DNA from 4 places in the Aminivibrio sp. genome. Region 3 is predicted to be linked to each of the others. Evidence: riboswitches for the same ligand, from Rfam matches in the RefSeq annotation. Region 3 holds a riboswitch; each other region holds the start of a gene.
The links. A riboswitch is a leader RNA that binds a small molecule or an ion and turns the genes downstream of it on or off. The one in region 3 is predicted to bind molybdenum cofactor.
Positions count from the first base shown of each region.

Region 1: another riboswitch for molybdenum cofactor. It lies ahead of JMJ95_RS10375 (substrate-binding domain-containing protein); the one in region 3 lies ahead of JMJ95_RS11180 (molybdopterin-dependent aldehyde oxidoreductase).
Region 2: another riboswitch for molybdenum cofactor. It lies ahead of JMJ95_RS11690 (ABC transporter permease); the one in region 3 lies ahead of JMJ95_RS11180 (molybdopterin-dependent aldehyde oxidoreductase).
Region 4: another riboswitch for molybdenum cofactor. It lies ahead of JMJ95_RS12900 (response regulator); the one in region 3 lies ahead of JMJ95_RS11180 (molybdopterin-dependent aldehyde oxidoreductase).

Region 1 covers NZ_JAESIH010000061.1:24,393-28,714, forward strand. Annotated here, with positions in the region: gene JMJ95_RS10365 (flavin reductase family protein) at 1-33, opposite strand, end outside; gene JMJ95_RS10370 (Hsp20/alpha crystallin family protein) at 330-815, shown strand; gene JMJ95_RS10375 (substrate-binding domain-containing protein) at 871-1,695, opposite strand; molybdenum cofactor riboswitch at 1,800-1,919, opposite strand; gene JMJ95_RS10380 (encapsulin-associated ferritin-like protein) at 3,070-3,405, shown strand; gene JMJ95_RS10385 (family 1 encapsulin nanocompartment shell protein) at 3,441-4,232, shown strand.
Region 2 covers NZ_JAESIH010000068.1:2,653-6,974, forward strand. Annotated here, with positions in the region: gene JMJ95_RS11680 (hypothetical protein) at 1-110, opposite strand, end outside; gene JMJ95_RS11685 (energy-coupling factor ABC transporter ATP-binding protein) at 197-880, opposite strand; gene JMJ95_RS11690 (ABC transporter permease) at 877-1,572, opposite strand; molybdenum cofactor riboswitch at 1,628-1,746, opposite strand; gene JMJ95_RS11695 (isochorismatase family protein) at 2,006-2,563, shown strand; gene JMJ95_RS11700 (malic enzyme-like NAD(P)-binding protein) at 2,609-3,853, shown strand; gene JMJ95_RS11705 (isoprenylcysteine carboxylmethyltransferase family protein) at 3,904-4,322, opposite strand, start outside.
Region 3 covers NZ_JAESIH010000064.1:45,059-49,380, forward strand. Annotated here, with positions in the region: gene JMJ95_RS11180 (molybdopterin-dependent aldehyde oxidoreductase) at 1-1,122, opposite strand, end outside; molybdenum cofactor riboswitch at 1,338-1,456, opposite strand; gene gspG (type II secretion system major pseudopilin GspG) at 1,532-1,963, opposite strand; gene JMJ95_RS11190 (type II secretion system F family protein) at 1,996-3,147, opposite strand; gene JMJ95_RS11195 (ATPase, T2SS/T4P/T4SS family) at 3,151-4,322, opposite strand, start outside.
Region 4 covers NZ_JAESIH010000076.1:10,963-15,284, forward strand. Annotated here, with positions in the region: gene JMJ95_RS12885 (TRAP transporter substrate-binding protein) at 1-188, opposite strand, end outside; gene JMJ95_RS12890 (TRAP transporter large permease subunit) at 392-1,708, opposite strand; gene JMJ95_RS12895 (TRAP transporter small permease subunit) at 1,724-2,206, opposite strand; gene JMJ95_RS12900 (response regulator) at 2,330-3,061, opposite strand; molybdenum cofactor riboswitch at 3,081-3,195, opposite strand; gene thiS (sulfur carrier protein ThiS) at 3,324-3,521, opposite strand; partial or broken gene JMJ95_RS12910 (aldehyde ferredoxin oxidoreductase C-terminal domain-containing protein) at 3,518-4,322, opposite strand, start outside.

The DNA of each region.
Region 1 (4,322 bases), on a different contig from region 3:
GAGGGGGGTGGAGATTCCTATGTCTTTTTTCATTGCATACTCTCCCTTGCCGGTAAAATTTGTTTTGTTTTCATTATACTCCTGCGGGGTCCCCCTAAATCCGCACCTCAGCGGGGAGTGTCACCGGTGCCTGCGGATTTAGGGTCCCTTCCCCATTCTGAAAAGAAATACAAAGAAAAAAAGAGAAATCAGAAGGGTGCAGAGGAAATTCAGCCCTATTTCCCGATATTTTTTCCTGTTTCTTCCTTTTCGCCCTTGTCTAACCAAAACTGACGAATATAATTGTTAGCGTAAGGTCAATAAAGATCAAATTTATGGAGGTGGAGACAATGGCACGGAGATTTCTGGCCATGCGGCCCAATGACATTACTCAGCCCATCACACCTTTCGCTTCAGTGGACAAGATGATGCGGGACATGCTCCGGGCTTTCGGCGAGTTTTCTTCCGATATGGGGTATGCCCCGGAGACGGAAAGGGTTCCTGCGATTCCGAGGGGGGACTTTTACCGGAAGGATGGAAAGGTTTTCGCCGAGTTCGAACTTCCCGGCATCGACCCGTCGAAGGTTGAACTGAACGTTTTCGAGGACAGGCTGACCCTGCAGGCGGAGAAGTCGGACGAGAAAACGGTGGAAGAGAACGACATTCTCCGGTCGGAGCGGTATTACGGAAAGGTCTCCCGGTCCATTCAGTTCCCCATGGAAGTAGACCCTGAATCGGCGAAAGCGACGTTCAAAAACGGGGTGCTTACCGTGGAAGTCGCTGAAAAGGTCCAGGCCGAGAAGATGAAGAAAGTGGCCATCGAGGAAAAAGCATAGAAAGCTGGAGTCTGAAGAGAGGGGAGCGCCGGGAATTCCGTCGCTCCCCTGTTTTTTACCTTACGGCGTTCGGGAAGAAGAGCTGCTTTCCGAGTAGCTGGAAGTCGGCAATGGCCTTCTGGGTTGACGGGGACACCATCCAGTCAATGAAGGTCACGGCAAGGTCGTACCGAATGTTCTCCCACTTGGCAGGGTTGACGGCGATGACGCTGTACTGGTTTTTCAGAGATTCGTCACCCTCGACGATGATCACCAGTCCCCCCTGTTCCTTCCGGGAATCCTCGTACTTGATGAAGGTCCCCCTGTCGGTGAGGCAGTAGCTCTTTCGCTCATCGGCGATCATGAGGGTTTCAAGCATTCCCTGGCCTGTCTGGATGTACCATTTCTCCTTGTCGGGTTCCGGGATCCCCGCGTTTTTCCAGAGGGTAAGTTCCGCCACGTGGGTTCCCGACTTGTCGGCCCGGCTGGCGAAGGGCGCTGCGGAGGCGGCGATTTTCCTCAGGGCGTCGGCGGCGGCCATTCCCTTGACCCCCGCGGGATCGGAAGCAGGCCCCACCACGATGAAGTCGTTGTACATCACCTGGCGGCGGTTGACGCCCCACCCGTCGGCGACGAACTTCTTCTCCAGCTCGGGGGCATGGACCAGAAGAACGTCCACGTCACCGTTCCTGCCGTACTCGAGGGCCTTGCCCGTGCCCACGGAAACCCACTGGAGCTCGATGTTCTTCTCCCGAAGCAGCAGGGGGGCCAGATAATCGAGAAGCCCCGTGTTGTCCGTGCTGGTGGTGGTGGCCATCCGGAGAACCTCGGCGCCGGAGGCAACTCCTCCCAGGACTAAAACGAACAGACAAACAAACAGAACCGACCGCAGTTTTCTCATTTTCACTTTTCTTTCCTCCTCGTATGTTTATGTTGTGTGCAGAAACGCGAAACGCCGGAATCAAAAAAGCCGTTCCCCGCCCGTACACGGCAGGGAACGGCTCCGGGGAGTCCGTTGAATCTCCTTGCCGAACACGGGAGGCCCGCCTGTTTCCGGACGGACCCTGACGGCCCGCCGCCGTGGGAAATTCCTGTAGGAAGACGGGCTCGGAGATAAGTCTATTCTTTTGATTTTATGATACCACGGAAGGGCCTGTTTTGTTACCTCACCCGGCGGATTTTCGAAATTTCTGTTCATTTTCCCCTGGCTGTTCCTGAAAAATCCGAAAACTTCCGGGCTGAAACGGCGGGGTTCCGTCCGGCCGTCGCCGGACAGGATGATACGGACCGCTTCCTCGTGGGGCAGCGAATCCTTGCAGACCCTCCGGGACCGCAGGCATCGTACCCGTCCGACAGGACCGCCACCTGCCCCTCCCAGGGGATTTTCGTCCCCCGCAAGGTCGAGGGAGTATCCGTTGCCGTCCCATTTTTCATGGCGGGTCATGCAGATGCGCCCGGCCGCGGCAAGCCGTTCCGCTCCCCCGATGAGCTCCGCTCCCGTGCCCGAAACGATCTCCATGACGCTCGAGGTGTTTCTCCAGATCTTTCTGCCTCTCCGGGGGCTCCCGGTTACATCGGCGAGATTGTGTCCTGTATGGCCGGAGCCTCTTCGGTAAGGGTGGGGATGTACTGGGTGAAGCGGCTGAACACCATCGCGGACAGTATTATCCCGAATGAGGAGCGCTCCCCTGCCGGCCAATGGAAGAGCATGGCTCTCTCGCCACAGAAAGGAATGACTGCATGCCGGGCTCCCTGTGAAACAGCGCCTTGGTTGCTGTGGAGGGGGGCACCGCCGCCGGGGGAATGACGATGCTTCTCCGAAAGCTCCCTTCCCGGGATGGGAGCTGCCGGGAAAAAGCCCTTCCTGTCCACGAGGAAGCCGTCCCCTGCGCCGAAAACCTTTCGGGAAAGAACCTTTTTCCCTCACGTGAGCCGTGCTCACGTCAATGCCGAAGACGCCGCGGAGCTTTCCGGAAGGAGCGATCACCGGGGCCGTTACGCTCACGATAAGCTCCCCGGTGATCATGTCCCTGTAGGGCGATGTGATGACGGTGCTCTCCTTTTCAGGGTTTCCTTAGGTCACCTGACTCATGTTGACGTGTTCCGTTTTTGTTATACTATCGTCTGGCGTATTAAATCGATTACAATATAACAATTTCTGCCCCGAAATACCCCTTCATTTTTTTCTCCACGGGGTATAATAGGAAAAAATCATACCGGTGAGGCTGGAGTGAAGCAGCGAGCCCCCGGCGAAAAGAATGAAAGGAGAGATACCATGCAGTTCACGGAACCTGCCGATATTCTCGACCAGAAGACAGCCGACGAAGCAAGGGCGCTCAAGAGCCTTATGGAAGAAGTGGAAGCCATCAATTACTACAACCAGAGAGTGGCCGCGACGCCAAACACCGAACTGAAGGAGCTCCTGGCCCACAACAGAAATGAAGAAATCGAGCACGCCGTCATGCTTATCGAGTGGCTCCGCCGGAACATGGAGGGATGGGATAAGGAACTCAAAACATACCTCTTCACCACGGCTTCCCTGCTCGATGTCGAAACCGGTGGCGGAGCGGACGGCACACCCGGCGGGCTGGGCATAGGCAGCCTGAAATAGTACCGGAGATACCCGATAACAAGGAGGTCAATACAATGGATATTCTGAGAAGAGCAGCCTCTCTCATCACCCCCGAGGCCTGGGCGGAGCTTGACGACCGGGCGAAAAAGGTCCTCGCGGCGAATCTTTCCGCCCGGAAGTTCGTGGACGTGGAAGGTCCGAAGGGCTGGTCATACAGCGCTCATCCCACCGGCAGGCTCGACGTCGCCCAGAAGCAGCCCAAGGACGGCGTCCAGTACGGCATGAACAGGGTGCTTCCACTGGTTGAAACCAGGCACACCTTTGAGATGGACATCTGGGAGCTGGACAATATCAGCCGCGGCGCGAAGGATCCGGACCTCTCCGGCCTCGAGAAGGCGGCGAAGGAGATCGCCCTGTTCGAGGAAAAGGCAGTTTACAAGGGCCTTGCCGAAGCGGGCATCGAAGGACTTGCCGCCGCCGCAAAGGGACGGTCGGTGAAGCTCGGCGGCGATGACGCGGAAAAGATCGTGAATGCCGTATCCACAGCCATCTTCAAGCTCATTGGAGACGCCGTAGAGGGCCCCTACGCCCTCGTGGCGTCTCCGAAACTCTGGAAGGCCATCTACGGGACCGCTTCCTGCTACCCCATATCCAAGCACCTGGGGAGCCTGGTGGACAAGATTATCCTTTCCTCCCAGGACGATTCCTACGTGGTCTCCCTCCGGGGCGGGGATTTCGAACTCGTCCTCGGCCAGGACCTCTCCCTCGGCTTCGATGAGCGGAACGGCGACAAGGTCCGCCTTTTCTTCACGGAATCCTTCACCTTCCGGGTGATCACCCCGGAGGCCGCGGTGGCTCTTTCCTAGCAGAAACACCGCACACATCCGGCACACGGGGCGGCCTCACAGGGGGGGCCGCCTTTTTTCACTGCCTCATCTACTGTGGGAGGAACGGAA
Region 2 (4,322 bases), on a different contig from region 3:
TGCAGCTGGGTCACTATTTTCTGGATGTACCGTGGGTGTTCCGTTCCCGCCATGGCTGAAAGAATCTCCCCTACCGTCCATTTTTCTTCATTTTCTCGTTCGAATGTCATGAAATCCTCCGGAACTTCTATTATGGGGGAAGCATAACATATACCGGTTCCCGCCACAACAAAAAAGGGGGGAAAAAAGGCTGTTTTCAGGCGGAAATTCTCTCGATTTTTCCCCGCCTCATGAGGACGCGTCTGCCGCAGACGCCGTCGAGCCACTGGATGTCGTGGGAGGCAATGAGGGAGATGGTGCCCCATTTCTCCCATGCTTCCCTGATCACCCGGGCCATGAGAAGGGCGTTTTCTTCGTCCACGTGGGCGGTGGGCTCGTCGAGGAGGAGCACTTTCGTCCGCAGGACGAGGCGGGATGCGAGGGCCACTCTCCGCGATTCTCCTCCCGAGAGCCTGAACCATTCTCTTTTGCCGAAGTCCGGGGACAGGCCGACCATTTCGAGGGCTTCGGCAACCCGGTCGGCGAGGCGATCCGTGTCTCCCCGGGCCCGAAGTCCGTAGGCCACGTTCTCGAAGACGGACCGCCGGAGGAGGTAAGGTTCCTGGAGGAGGAGGGTTACTTCCCGGCGGAGTTCCCTTTCCCGTTCTTCCGTTGAGTTTCCCAGGAAGCGGATGGTGCCGGCCGCCGGTTTCAGGAGGAAGGCGAGGGCCTTCAGGAGGGTGCTCTTGCCGCTGCCGTTGTGCCCGGCGAAGGCGGTGGGGCCGTCGGACGGGATGTCCAGCCGGTCGATGCGCAGCACGGGGTCTTCACCGTAGGAACACACGAGGTCTTGGATCTCGTAGAGAGGCAGCGTTCGGGATGTTTGGGCTTGCCTGGTCATGATGCCGTCCTCCTGCGGAGGGCCGCAAGAGACCAGTTGAGGACGAAGGAGAGGACAAGAAGCAGGACGCCGAGAGCGATGCCGGTGGAGAATTCTCCCTTGCCTGTTTCCAGTGTGATGGCGGTGGTGATGGTGCGGGTGTGCCACTTTATGTTGCCGCCGAGCATCATGGAGACGCCCACTTCGGCGGTGACCCTTCCGTAGGCGGTGACGGCGGCGAGGAGGATCTGGTGTCTGCTCTCCCAGAGGGTGGAGAGGGCGAGGCGCTTTCCTCGGGCCCCCAGAGTGAGGAGGGTAAGGCGAAGTCGGTCATCAACGCTTTCCACGGCGGATGCCGTAAGGGCGACCACGATCGGAAGGGCAAGGATGGTTTGGCCGATGGCCATGCCGGGGATGGTGAAGAGAAGCCCGTAGCCGCCGAGGGGCCCCCGGTTGGAAATGAAGGCATAGACGAAGAGTCCCACCACTACGGTGGGGAGGGAAAGGAGGGTGTCCACGGTGATCCGGAGGATTTTGCGCCCCGGGAAGGAGAAGTAGCCGAGGATGAAGCCCGAAGGAACCCCTATGGCCAAGGTAACGGCAATGGACAAACAGGAAAGCTTGAGGGTTGTGCTCACTGCCGTCCATACTTCCTCGTTCATGGTGAAGATGAGGCCGAGCCCCTGGATGAAGCCTTCCGAAAGGTAGTTCACGGAATTCCTCCTTTTCAATAAAAAAATGCCTCTCCCCATACCGCAGGAAAGGCACGCTTTGCGTCCTTCCCTCCTTGCCGTGCGGGAGGCGCTTCCGTTTCCGGGAGCACCCTGTCGGCCATGAATCCGTAGGCTGCCGCCTGTAGGTTTCATGGCTCGGAGGGACCGTCCGCGGGATATTGTACCCTGCCCCTTTCCTGAAGGCAACCGGAAGGAGCGGCCTAAATCCGCAGGCAGCGGGGAGTGTCACCAGTGCTCGCTTGGGCCGCCGGTGCAGATTGTCGTCCTTGACAACTGCACCTGAAACCGACATCCGTGTCGGTTTCTCTCCCCCGGGCGCTGTGCCCGGCGACACTCCTTCTGCCTGAAAAATTTGCGGATTTAGGGCGGTCATAGGGTACAATAACCGGAGAATACGTGCGGAGGTGGATACATGATTCCTTTCAGACTGAGGCGGGAGACCGCCTGCATGGTGATGGTGGACGTTCAGGAGCGGCTTCTTCCCGCCATTTCCGGAGCGGAGGAGATCCGCCGGAATACGGTGAAGCTGGCGACGGCAGCGAGAGTGCTTTCCGTTCCCTTCGTGTACACGGAACAGTACCCCAGGGGGCTCGGCCCCACCGATGGGGAGATCCTGGCGGCCTTGCCTGAGGGCGCCCCCCGCATGGAAAAGACGACGTTTTCCTGCTGCGACGAGGCCGCTTTTGAAGAGCTTCTTCAGGGAACGGGCCGCTCTGTGCCGGTGATATTCGGCATCGAGACCCACATCTGCATCCTTGCTACCGTTCTCGACCTCCTTGAGAAGGGCCGGAAGGTGGTGCTCGCCTCGGATGCCTGCGGGAGCAGGGACCCTCTGAAGGCCGAGCGGGCCCTCTCGGCCATGGTGTCGTCCGGTGCCCTGGCGGTACCCGTGGAGTCGGTGATCTACCACCTGATGGGCAGATCGGGAACGCCTGAGTTCAAGGAGCTTCTCCCCCTCTTCAAGGGATGATGTCCTGAAAAAAACGGAAATTCTGGAAGGAGGCAGCGCGGAACAGTGAACATCGACAGGGAAAAGGCCCTACTGCTGCACCGGAAGGCCCGGGGGAAGATCCGGATCTACCCCACGGTGAACATACGGAACGAGGAAGACCTCGGCATGGTCTACGTCCAGGGGGGCGCATACGCCGCCGCCGGGATCATGGAAGATCCGGAAGCCGTCTTCGAATATTCGGGGAAGGGAAACCGGCTCGCTCTCATCAGCGACGGTTCGGCGGTCCTGGGCATGGGCAACATCGGGCCCAGGGCGGCGCTGCCGGTGATGGAGGGCAAGTGCCTGCTCTTCAAGAACTTCGGCGACGTGAACGCCATTCCTCTCTGCATCGACGCCCGGAATGCCGACGATATCGTCGCCATGGCGAAGATGGTCGCCCCCACCTTCGGGGCGATCAACATCGAGGACGTGTCGAGCCCCAACTCCTTTACCGTGGTGGAGCGCCTCCAGTCTGAGCTGGACATCCCCGTTTTCTGCGACGACCAGCACGGCACGGCGGTGGTGGTTCTGGCCGCGCTGATGAACGCCCTGAAGCTGGTGGAAAAGGAGCTCCGGGATACTTCCACGGTCATCATGGGGGCGGGGGCTGCGGGCATCTCCGTGGCGCGGCTGCTGCTCCACGCGGGTGCGGGGCAGGTCACGGTACTGAACAAGTGCGGCATCATCGGGCCGGGCAACAGCTGCATGAATTTCGTCCAGGAAGAACTGGCGAAACGGCTCGGGGAAACCCGGGGAGGGGCCTCCCTGGATGAAGCCGTGAAGGGAGCGGATGTTTTCATCGGTCTTTCGTCGAGAGGGAAAATCAGTACATCTCACGTGCGCTCCATGAAACCGGGAAGCATTATCCTCGCCCTCTCCATGCCCGAGCCGGAGATCTCCGCGGAAGAGGCTTCCGCCGCCGGCGCCGCCGTTTTCGCCGAAGGGCTCACGGGAACGTCCAACGCCATGCCGAACCTCCACGCCTACCCGGGGATCGCACGGGGGCTTCTGGACGTCCGGGCCAAGGGGCTGAATGAAAACATCCTCATGGCGGCATCCCGGGCCGTTGCGGGAGCGGTGGACCGGAGGCGTCTTTCCCGGCGGTGCATCATCCCGGACCTGTTCTCCGATGAAGTGACCCCCAGGGTGGCCGAGGCCGTGGCCCAGACGGCCATCGCCGAGGGGCTCGCCTCCCTGCATGTTCCGCCGAAACAGGTGTACGAGGAAACCTGGCAGCGTCTCTTCGGCGGCATCATGGAAAGGGTGTAAGAAATCACAGGGGCTGCCCGGAGGAGAGCCCCTGTCGCTTTTTGCGAAGTCTACAGTGCCCGGAAGAGCAGCAATATCGTTCCGGCCAGGGTGACGAAGACCGAGTGACGTTCGCTCTTCCAGAGAACGGAAAGGTCGAAGGGGCCGTCCAGGTCTTCCTGGTTCCACCGCTTGGGGAAGTAGCGCCCGGTCCGTTCCATGTACCGCTCGTACTCCCGGCCGAACTTCCGGCGCAGGAAGGATTCCTCCCAGGGGATGATGAGCACTCCGTAGATCACGAAGAAGGCGACGACAAAGAGAAGCAGGGCCTTCCAGCCGGCGAGGAGCCCCCAGCCGGCGCCGATGAGGCCGTTGCCTATGTAGAGGGGGTTCCGGGCGAGGGCGTAGGGGCCCCAGGTGACAAGCCGCTCCGCCCCTACCTGTTCGCCCCGGTAGCGGGTGATGCACCCGGCGGCCCAAAAGCGGACTC
Region 3 (4,322 bases):
TCCCACGTCAGGCTCGATGGGCATGTGGGGCTGCCTTCCCACGTAGAAGTCGTCCTCCACGGTGACCACGTCGGAGCGGGCGAAGATGGGGGCCGTTTCTTCCCCTTTCTTTATCTTCTGGGTGAAATACACGTTTGGCGTGCCGGGATGGATTTCGATGGCGTCTTCCGCCATGGCGGCGGGAGCGCTCATGTAGGCCGGAAGGACCTCCAGATCGAGTTTCACCTTCTCGGCAGCGGCGGCGGCGTTCTTGTAGTTGTCGGCGCAGACGATGGCTACGGCGTCGCCGTACTGGAAAATCTTCTCGTCGCATAGGATGGGACGGTCCCATCCGTCGCCCTTGTTCGTGGGGAAGGTGATGAGGCCGGTAATCCTGTTTTTCCCCCTGATGTCCTTGTGGGTGACGATCTTGTAGACGCCGGGCATCTTCTCCGCCTCGGATGTGTCGATACCCTTTATGTTGGCGTGGGAAACCTTCGCCTGGACGAGGGCCGCGTGGAGGGTTTTCTTCGGCATCTTGAGGATCAGGTCCGCGCCGTAGTCCAGGGTCCCGGTAACCTTGGCGACGGCGGTGGGACGGGGGTACTTGCTGCCCCAGATCCGCCCGTCCTCCGGAAGGACGAAATCGAGCTCCTTCTCGTCCATCTCTCCCCGGAGCACCTTAGCGGCATCCATGACGGCGTCGACGATGGGCTTGTACCCGGTGCACCGGCAGGCGTTCCTGTTGGCCTGGAACCAGTCCCGGACTTCTTCCCGGTTCGGGTTGGGGTTTGTGTCGAGAAGGGCCTTGGCGGAGACGATGAATCCCGGAGTGCAGAAGCCGCACTGGGCGGCGCCGTGCCTGATCCAGGCCTTCTGGATGGGGTGGAGCTTCCCGGGGGCGCCGATGCCCTCGATGGTGGTGATGTCGGCTCTTTCAGGAAGCCTGGACATTTTGTACACGCAGGAACGGGTATACTTGCCGTCGATGATCACGCCGCAGGAGCCGCAATGCCCCTGGCCGCATCCGATCTTGGTCCCGGTCAGCCCGAGCTGTTCCCTGAGCACTGAGGCAAGGGTGCTGTCATCCTCCACTATGATGTTCCGTTCAACACCGTTGACAAAAAAGACTTTCTGAATCATCCTGTTCCCAGCTCCTTCCGTTCATCGGCAGGGGGCAGGGCGGCAGAGTTCCGGACCTGTGCGCGGCCATGCGACGGGGACCGAAACCGCCGCCCCTTTCCTATTCACAATACCCTTCGCGCAGGGATCTCCGCATGATTTCCGCTGTACCAATCCCTCCCTTCATCGTGTGCTGAAAAAAAAGCCGTCCTCCAGACATGAGGACGGCTTCGCCGTTTGCAAGAAAGCGTCCTCCTTGCCAAAGGGGAGGCGCGCCTGTTTCCGGGCGCACCCTAACGGTCGCTGTCCGTGGGGTTTATCCTTTAGGGCAGGCGACTCGGAGGAAAAGATCGATATTCTCAGAAAGAAATTTCAAAAAAACACTAACTAGTCTGACCCATTTTATACCAGGAAGAGTCTCCGGACAAGCCTATTCCCAGTTGGTTATGTCCTTCCCCGGGCCGTCCCCTCCCTCTTCACCGTCGGCACCCAGGGAGAACAGGTCGTATTCTCCGTGGTCGCCGGGACACCGGTAGACGAAGGGGCTTCCCCAGGGGTCCACCGGGAGCTTCCGCAGGTAGCCTCCCTCCCGGTACTTCCTCGGCTCGGGAGGAATGGAGGGTTTCGTCACCAGGGCTTCCAGCCCCTGGGCCGTGGAGGGATACAAACTGCTGTCGAGCCGGTACATCTCCAGGGCCTGCTCGATCTCCCGGATCTGCACAGCCGCCGCGGTTCTCTTGGCATCCTCGCCCCGGCCAACCACCCTGGGCACCACGAGGGCCGCCAGCAGGCCGAGGATAACCACTACCACGAGCACTTCCACCAGCGTAAAGCCTATCCGTTTCCGCTGCCTTTTCCTCATTGCGCAACCTCCGTTTCAGTTCTGCCCGCCCGTCACCCCGCGAGACTGGACAGGTCAAATATGGGTAAGAGGACGGCGATGACGACGAAGCCCACCGCCAGTCCGAGGAACAGCACCAGGAGGGGTTCGGCGAGGGTGGCGGCCTTTTCCATGCCGTCCCGGGCCTCTTCCCAGTTCATCTCCGCCACCTGGCCGATGGCGCCGGGCAGGTCGCCGCCCTGTTCGCCGATCCTGATGATGTACACCGTCTCCTCGGGGAAGGTGCCAAGCCGCTCCAGGGCCCGGTCGAACCGGAACCCCTCCTTCACGAGCCGGGCGGCCTCCACCCACCGCTCCGGCCGTGAGTCCATGGAGGAAGCCATGCTGAGGGCCTGCACCAGGGGGATCCCGGCGGAGAGCAGGGTCTTCAGGTGGGACATCACCAGGGAAAGGGCGATGTTCTCCCGGATGCGCCGGAAAAAGGGAAGGTTGACGGACCATTTTCTCTTCCTCGCCAGGAAAAAAAACCCGAGCAGAACAAGGACCAGCACCGGCCACCACTCCCGGAGAAACGCCGCCGTACCCAGGAGAATCCTCGTGGGGAGGGGCAGGGCCCGGCCCATGTCGGCGAACAGTTCGGCGAGCCGGGGCACCACGTAGGTGAGCAGGAAGAGAACCACGGCGAAGCCGATGACCGTCATGGCCAGCGGATAGGTGAGGGCGGACCGGATCTTCCGCCATTGCCTCTCCTGCATAGAATACAGCGCCGCGGCCTGCTCCAGGACACCGGGAAGGGCCGACGTCCTTTCGCCCGATTCCACGATCCTCAGGAGGTCTTCCCGGAAGAGCCCCGTCTCCTCCATGACGGCGGAGAGACGCTTTCCTCCCTGCACGCCTTCGTGGAGATGAAGACAGGCATCGGCCACCCGCCGGTCCGACGAGTGGCGGCCCAGGAACTTCAAGGCTTCCGCGAGGGGAACCCCCCGCTTCAGGTAGGAGGAAAGTCCCCGGCAGAACAGGGCATGGTAGGAGAGGCCGAACCCCCTTCTCCGCCCGGTTTTCCGCCCCGTTGCCTCGGCGATGTCCACCGCCGTGAGTCCCTGGGCGGCGAGCAGTTCCCCCGCCCTGAGGGAGGACGGGGCATCCACCGTTCCTTTCCTCACCGTTCCGGTTTCATCGTAGGCCGTGTAGCGAAAGGCCGGCACGGTTTACCCCTCTTCCCCGGAGGGACTGAATTCCCCGGCGGAGACCACCCGGAGCAGCTCCTCGGGGGAGGTCCGCCCTTGCCGCAGGGCATCGAGTCCCAGCTCCCAGAGGGTCCGGAACCCCTTCATCCGGGCGGCGGCCCGTATTTTCTGTGTGGGAAAGCCTGCCGACACCATTTCCCGGAGTTCGTCATCGAGAATGAACTGTTCGTACAGCCCCACCCGCCCCCGGTACCCCGTGCCCATGCAGTGGTCGCATCCTCTGCCCCGGAAGACCTCCGTCAGTCCCTCCCTGCGGAAGAGAGCCGGCGCTTCGGCCCGGTACGAGCACCGTGGGCAGAGCGTCCGGACAAGGCGCTGGGCCACGGCGCCGAGAAGGGACCCGGCAGCGAGATAGGGCTCGACCCCCATGTCGGTGAGGCGGACCACCGCCGAGACGGAGTCGTTGGTGTGGAGGGTGGAGAGGACCAGGTGGCCGGTGAGGGATGCCTGGACGCCGATGTGGGCCGTCTCGTAGTCCCTCATCTCGCCGATCATGATGATGTCCGGGTCCTGCCTGAGGATGGACCGGAGGGCGGCGGGGAAGGTGACCCCCGCCTTTTCGTTCACCTGGATCTGGCCTACTCCTTCCAGGTCATACTCGATCGGGTCCTCCACGGTGATGATGTTCACCTCGGGCTTCGCCAGGGCCTGGAGGATGGCGTAGAGGGTGGTGGTCTTGCCGGAGCCCGTGGGGCCCGTGAAGAGGACAAGCCCGTGGGGATTCCCGATAAGGACGTTCATAGTCTCCCTGGAGGAGGCGTCCATGCCGAGATCCTCCAGGCTGAGAAGCCCCGAGCCCTTGTCCAGCAGGCGGAGGGCGAGCCGTTCGCCGTGCTGCACCGGAATGGAGCTGACCCGGATGTCCACCGCCCGGTTCCCCACGGTGATGCCGATCCGGCCGTCCTGGGGGGCGAGGCGCTCGGCGATGTCCATCCGCGCCATGACCTTCACCCTGCTCGTCAGAGGCGCCTGGAGGTTTCGGGGAAGGCGGAGCCGGTCGTGGAGGACCCCGTCCACCCGGAAGCGCACGAGAACCTCGTTCTCGAAGGGTTCCACGTGGATGTCCGTGGCCCGGACCTTCAGGGCCTCCCTCAGAAGGCCGTTCACCAGCTTGATGACCGGGACGTCCACCG
Region 4 (4,322 bases), on a different contig from region 3:
GGCTCGATGACGAACTTGCCGCCGGACAGGGTCTTCACCGTCTCGCAGAATACTTCGGCGATCCGCTGCTGTTCCGTTCCGGGCATGGCGTGGGTCACCAGGCGCCATTTCACGTCCTGGGCAAGGGCCCCGTGGGCTCCCGCGAGAAGAAACACTACAGTCAGTACAAGTGCAAGGGTCTTTTTCATTGGGTCGGATTTCCTCCTTTTCTGGATATGGGTTCCGCTTTTCATGAACACTCCGGTGCGCCGTTTGTTTCGTTTACTCTTTGGCTGTTTTCCCTGCTTTCCTGGCGGCGCCGTTCGCACGCTCCTGAATCGCCCCCCCCTTTCGCTCCGGGCTGTCCTGTTTCAGAGTTCAATGTTCACGACGGGCTTCGGGCGTTGCGCCCCTACAGGCCCATGATGTATCTCGGAAGCCACATCACGATCTCGGGGAACATGAAAATGGTGGTGATGCAGACGATCTGCAGCAGAAGGAAGGGAACGCTCGCCTTGTAGATTTCGACGATATCCACGTCGGGAGGAGTGCATCCCTTCAGGTAGAACAGGCTGAAGCCGAAGGGGGGCGACAGGTAGGCGCTCTGGAGCAGCACGTTGAACGCCAGCCCCACCCACAGGGGATCGAAGCCCAGCCTGGACAGGATGGGGGCGATGATGGGAACGGCGAGGAAGATGATGGCCCCCGGTTCGAGGAACATTCCGAGGATGAAGATGAACACCGCGGACACGAGGAAGACCATGTTCGGGCCGCCGGGCATGTTCATGGCAATGTTGGTGATGAGGGTATTTCCGCCGAGCCCCGAGAAAACGGAACCGAAAGCTCCCGCACCGATCATGGTCCACCCGACCATGGCGGACACGCCGAGAGTCTCAAAACAGGAGGTATACACAATCTCCCAGGTAAGGCGCCTCTTCAGCATGCCGATCAGCAGCGCTCCCGCCGCTCCGAAGGCTGCCGCCTCCGTGGGGGTGGCCATGCCCATAAGGATGGACCCGAGGACCACGAAAATCAGCATACCGGGGAAGAAAACGCTCTTCATGGAGACCAGCTTTTCCTTCCACGTAGCCCGCTCGTCGGGGGGCAGGGAAGGGCAGAAATCCGGGTCGATAAGGCCCCGGATAAGGACATACCCGATGTACAGAATGGCGAGGAAGATGCCGGCGGAAAGTCCGCCCGCGAAAAGGCCGCCGATGGAGACGCCGGTGACGCAGCCGTAGAGCACCATGTTCGTGCTCGGCGGAATGAGCTGTCCCAGGGTTCCTGCGCCCATGACGCATCCCAGGGCCATGCGCTTGTTGTATCCGTGTTTCAGCATCTGGGGCAGGCCGATCAGACCGAGGCCGATGACCCCTGCCGCCACCACGCCTGAAACAGCCCCGAGGACCGCGCCTACGATCACGGTGGCCACGGCGAGGCCGCCCCGGAGTCCGCCGGACCATTTGAAGAAGGCGGAATAGAGGTCCTCCACCACGTTGGTCTTCTGGAGGATATAGGCCATGTAGATGAAGAGGGGAACGGCGATGATCACGAAATTGTTCATGGAGCCCCACGCCGCTGAGACGACGATGTTGAGCGCTCCGGGGCCCCAGAGGACGTAGGAGAATCCTATGGAGACGGCGGCGAGGGAGAACGCTATGGGTACCCCTCCCGCAAGGAGCACGAAAAGGGCGGCGAACATCAGAAGAGGGTACAGTTCACGGGCCATGGCGAATCTCCTCCGTCAGCTTGCTTTGCCGCCGGTCTTTTCCGGGCGGGCAAGAATGAGGGCAAGCATGTCCTTGAATGCCTGCCAGGAAATGAGGGCGCAGGAAATGGGAATGATCCAGCGGTACCACCATACCTCAGGATTGAAGGGCGTCTGGTGGGTTGACCGTTCCCGCATGAGGGTGGAGCGCCAGGCTCCGGGAACGCTCACCCAGATGAGCACCAGGGCGACGAAGAGCACCACCGCCTCGGCGAAAATGCCGAGAATCCGCTTCCACTTCGGGGGGAGGTAATGACTGAGCACGTCCACCGCCACATGCTTCTTTTCGAGGTGGCAGTAGGCGGAGCCGAGCATGAAAAAGGAGCCGTAAAGGAAAAGGGACACTTCAAAAGTCCAGATGGGGGTTTCGTTGTAAATATACGACTTCAGGGAGCTGTAGACGATGCCGACGATGAGCGGCAGAATCAGAAGTGACACGAGCTTTCCAAATCGCTGCATGGGCCGTCCTCCTTGCTGGATTGTTTCTCCTGAATTTTCAGCCGGCGGAGCCGTCCTGTGAACGGCGGAAAAATACCTCGGAATGCCGACAGAGTTCCAGTATAAAGACACGAAAGGTATCGTTCAATTATTCGATAATTTTGCGTGGTTTTGCTTCCTTTTGACAACGGGCCCCGTGGCAAAATACAACTTCTGGGGTCGCCCCACCGTGGTCAGTTCGAAATCCACTGCTACCTCCTCCCGCCGGACGAGAAGTTCCAGGTACCTGCGGGCGCTGGAGCGGGAAATGCCGAGCATCCGGCCTGCATCCGCCGCCGAAAGAGGTTTTCTCGATTCCTGGAGCAGTTTCCCCAGCCGGATGAGCAGGGTCTCCTGGAATCCCTTGGGAGCGCCCTCCGGAGCTCCGGAAAGCCGCTTCCTGAAACCGAGAAGGCGGTCGAGGTCCTCCTGCCGCCATGGCATATCCCTTCCCACCAGGCCGTGGTAATACTCGCTGTAGGCCGCCAGGGCCCTGGTGAGGCGCTCCCATTCGAAAGGCTTGATCAGGTAGTCGAAGGCTCCCGAACAGATGGCACCCCGGACGGTATCGGGTGATTTTTCCGACGAAAGGATGATGAAATCCACCCTCGGGAATTCCGCCCGCATGCGCCGGAACCCCTCCAGCCCGTTGAACCCGGGAAGGGCGATATCGAGAAGCACGAGATTTACCGTCGTTTTGGAAAGAAGCGGAGCGATCTCCTCCCCCTTTTCTGCGAAACCGGCAAAGGAATATCCCTGTCCTTCAAGAACCACATTCCGGTACAGGGTGCGAAGCATGGGATCAGGTTCCGCAATCAGCACTGGGAGCGAATACACCTTCCAACCTCCTTCACACAGGACATGGAACCGTCTTCCTTTCCCAAAGGAGGCGCCGCCGTTTCCCGCGGTACCCTGCCGGCCTTCCTCCATGGCCCCGCCGAAGGAGAAAAGGCTCGGAAGAAAATATAGAAAGTATTATACAGGATAACCCCGTTTGTCAAAATACCTGAAGAATAGCCCCGCTCTTCACGAAAAGAGCGGGGATTTCTTTCCAAAACTCGGAGGAGGACGATCCTGTGTCCCGGAACGGAAGTCCCGGTCAGCCCCCGCTGATCATGTGGATTGCCTGTACTTCCGCGCCGTCGGGTATACGGACGGAGGCAAACTCCTCCCTCTTGTGGGGAGTCCCGTTCACCCACACGGCAATCATGGGGAAAGTAAAGTTCCGCTCATCCAGCAGGTCCCGGATGGTCATGCCTTCCCTCCAGGGGAACTGCTCGCCGTTGACCCTGATCATGCCTTTTCCGCGGACCTCCAGTAGGGGTCGAGGACTTCAAGCACTTCGGGGCTGTCCAGCCCCAGGCGCTCCACCGTCTCCCTGGTCGGGACGCCGTTCCTGTCCCAGCCCCTCCGGGCATACACCGCGTCCACCAGCTTCTCCCATTCGCCCCGACGGTATTCCTGCAGCCGGGAGATCTTTTCCTCCGCCGTCAGTCCGTCTCCGGAGATGCCGGCCTCTTCGAGCTTCTTGTCGTAGTAGTCTTTCCGCACGTTCCATTCGTCCGGGAAGACGGGGCCCAGGGCACGGTCGGGGATGGTGTGTTCTTTCCGGGTTCCCTTGCCCATGCGGTAGTTGAAGATCCGCTCGTAGTTGTAGACCCGCTCGGACTGGAGAATCATGTCCTCCCTGCTCAGCGGTTTCCCCGTGACGGCTTCGTAGATGTCAAGGTAGTTCTGGACGTGTTCGGGCACTTTGGCCGCTTCGATGCCTTTGTACCGGATGCGGTTGTCTTCCGGCTCCACGTCGTTCCACGGCAGCTTGCAGACTCCGACCAGGGAGAACCAGAGGCGGAAGTTGGGAAAGTAGAACAGGGCCTCGGCCTTGTCTTCAAAGGTGGGGATCTGGTTGTTCACCATGTCCATGAAGATGACCCACGCTTCGTCGTGCTGGGGGCCCTTGAGGGTGAGGAAGTACCCTCCCCACTGGGCGACGGATTCCTGGCACCGGTACTGGGAGACTTCGAGCCCCTGTCCTTCCATGCCGATTTTCTCCATGATTGCCCGGTCGGCGCCGTACCGTTCGGCGAAGATGTCTTTC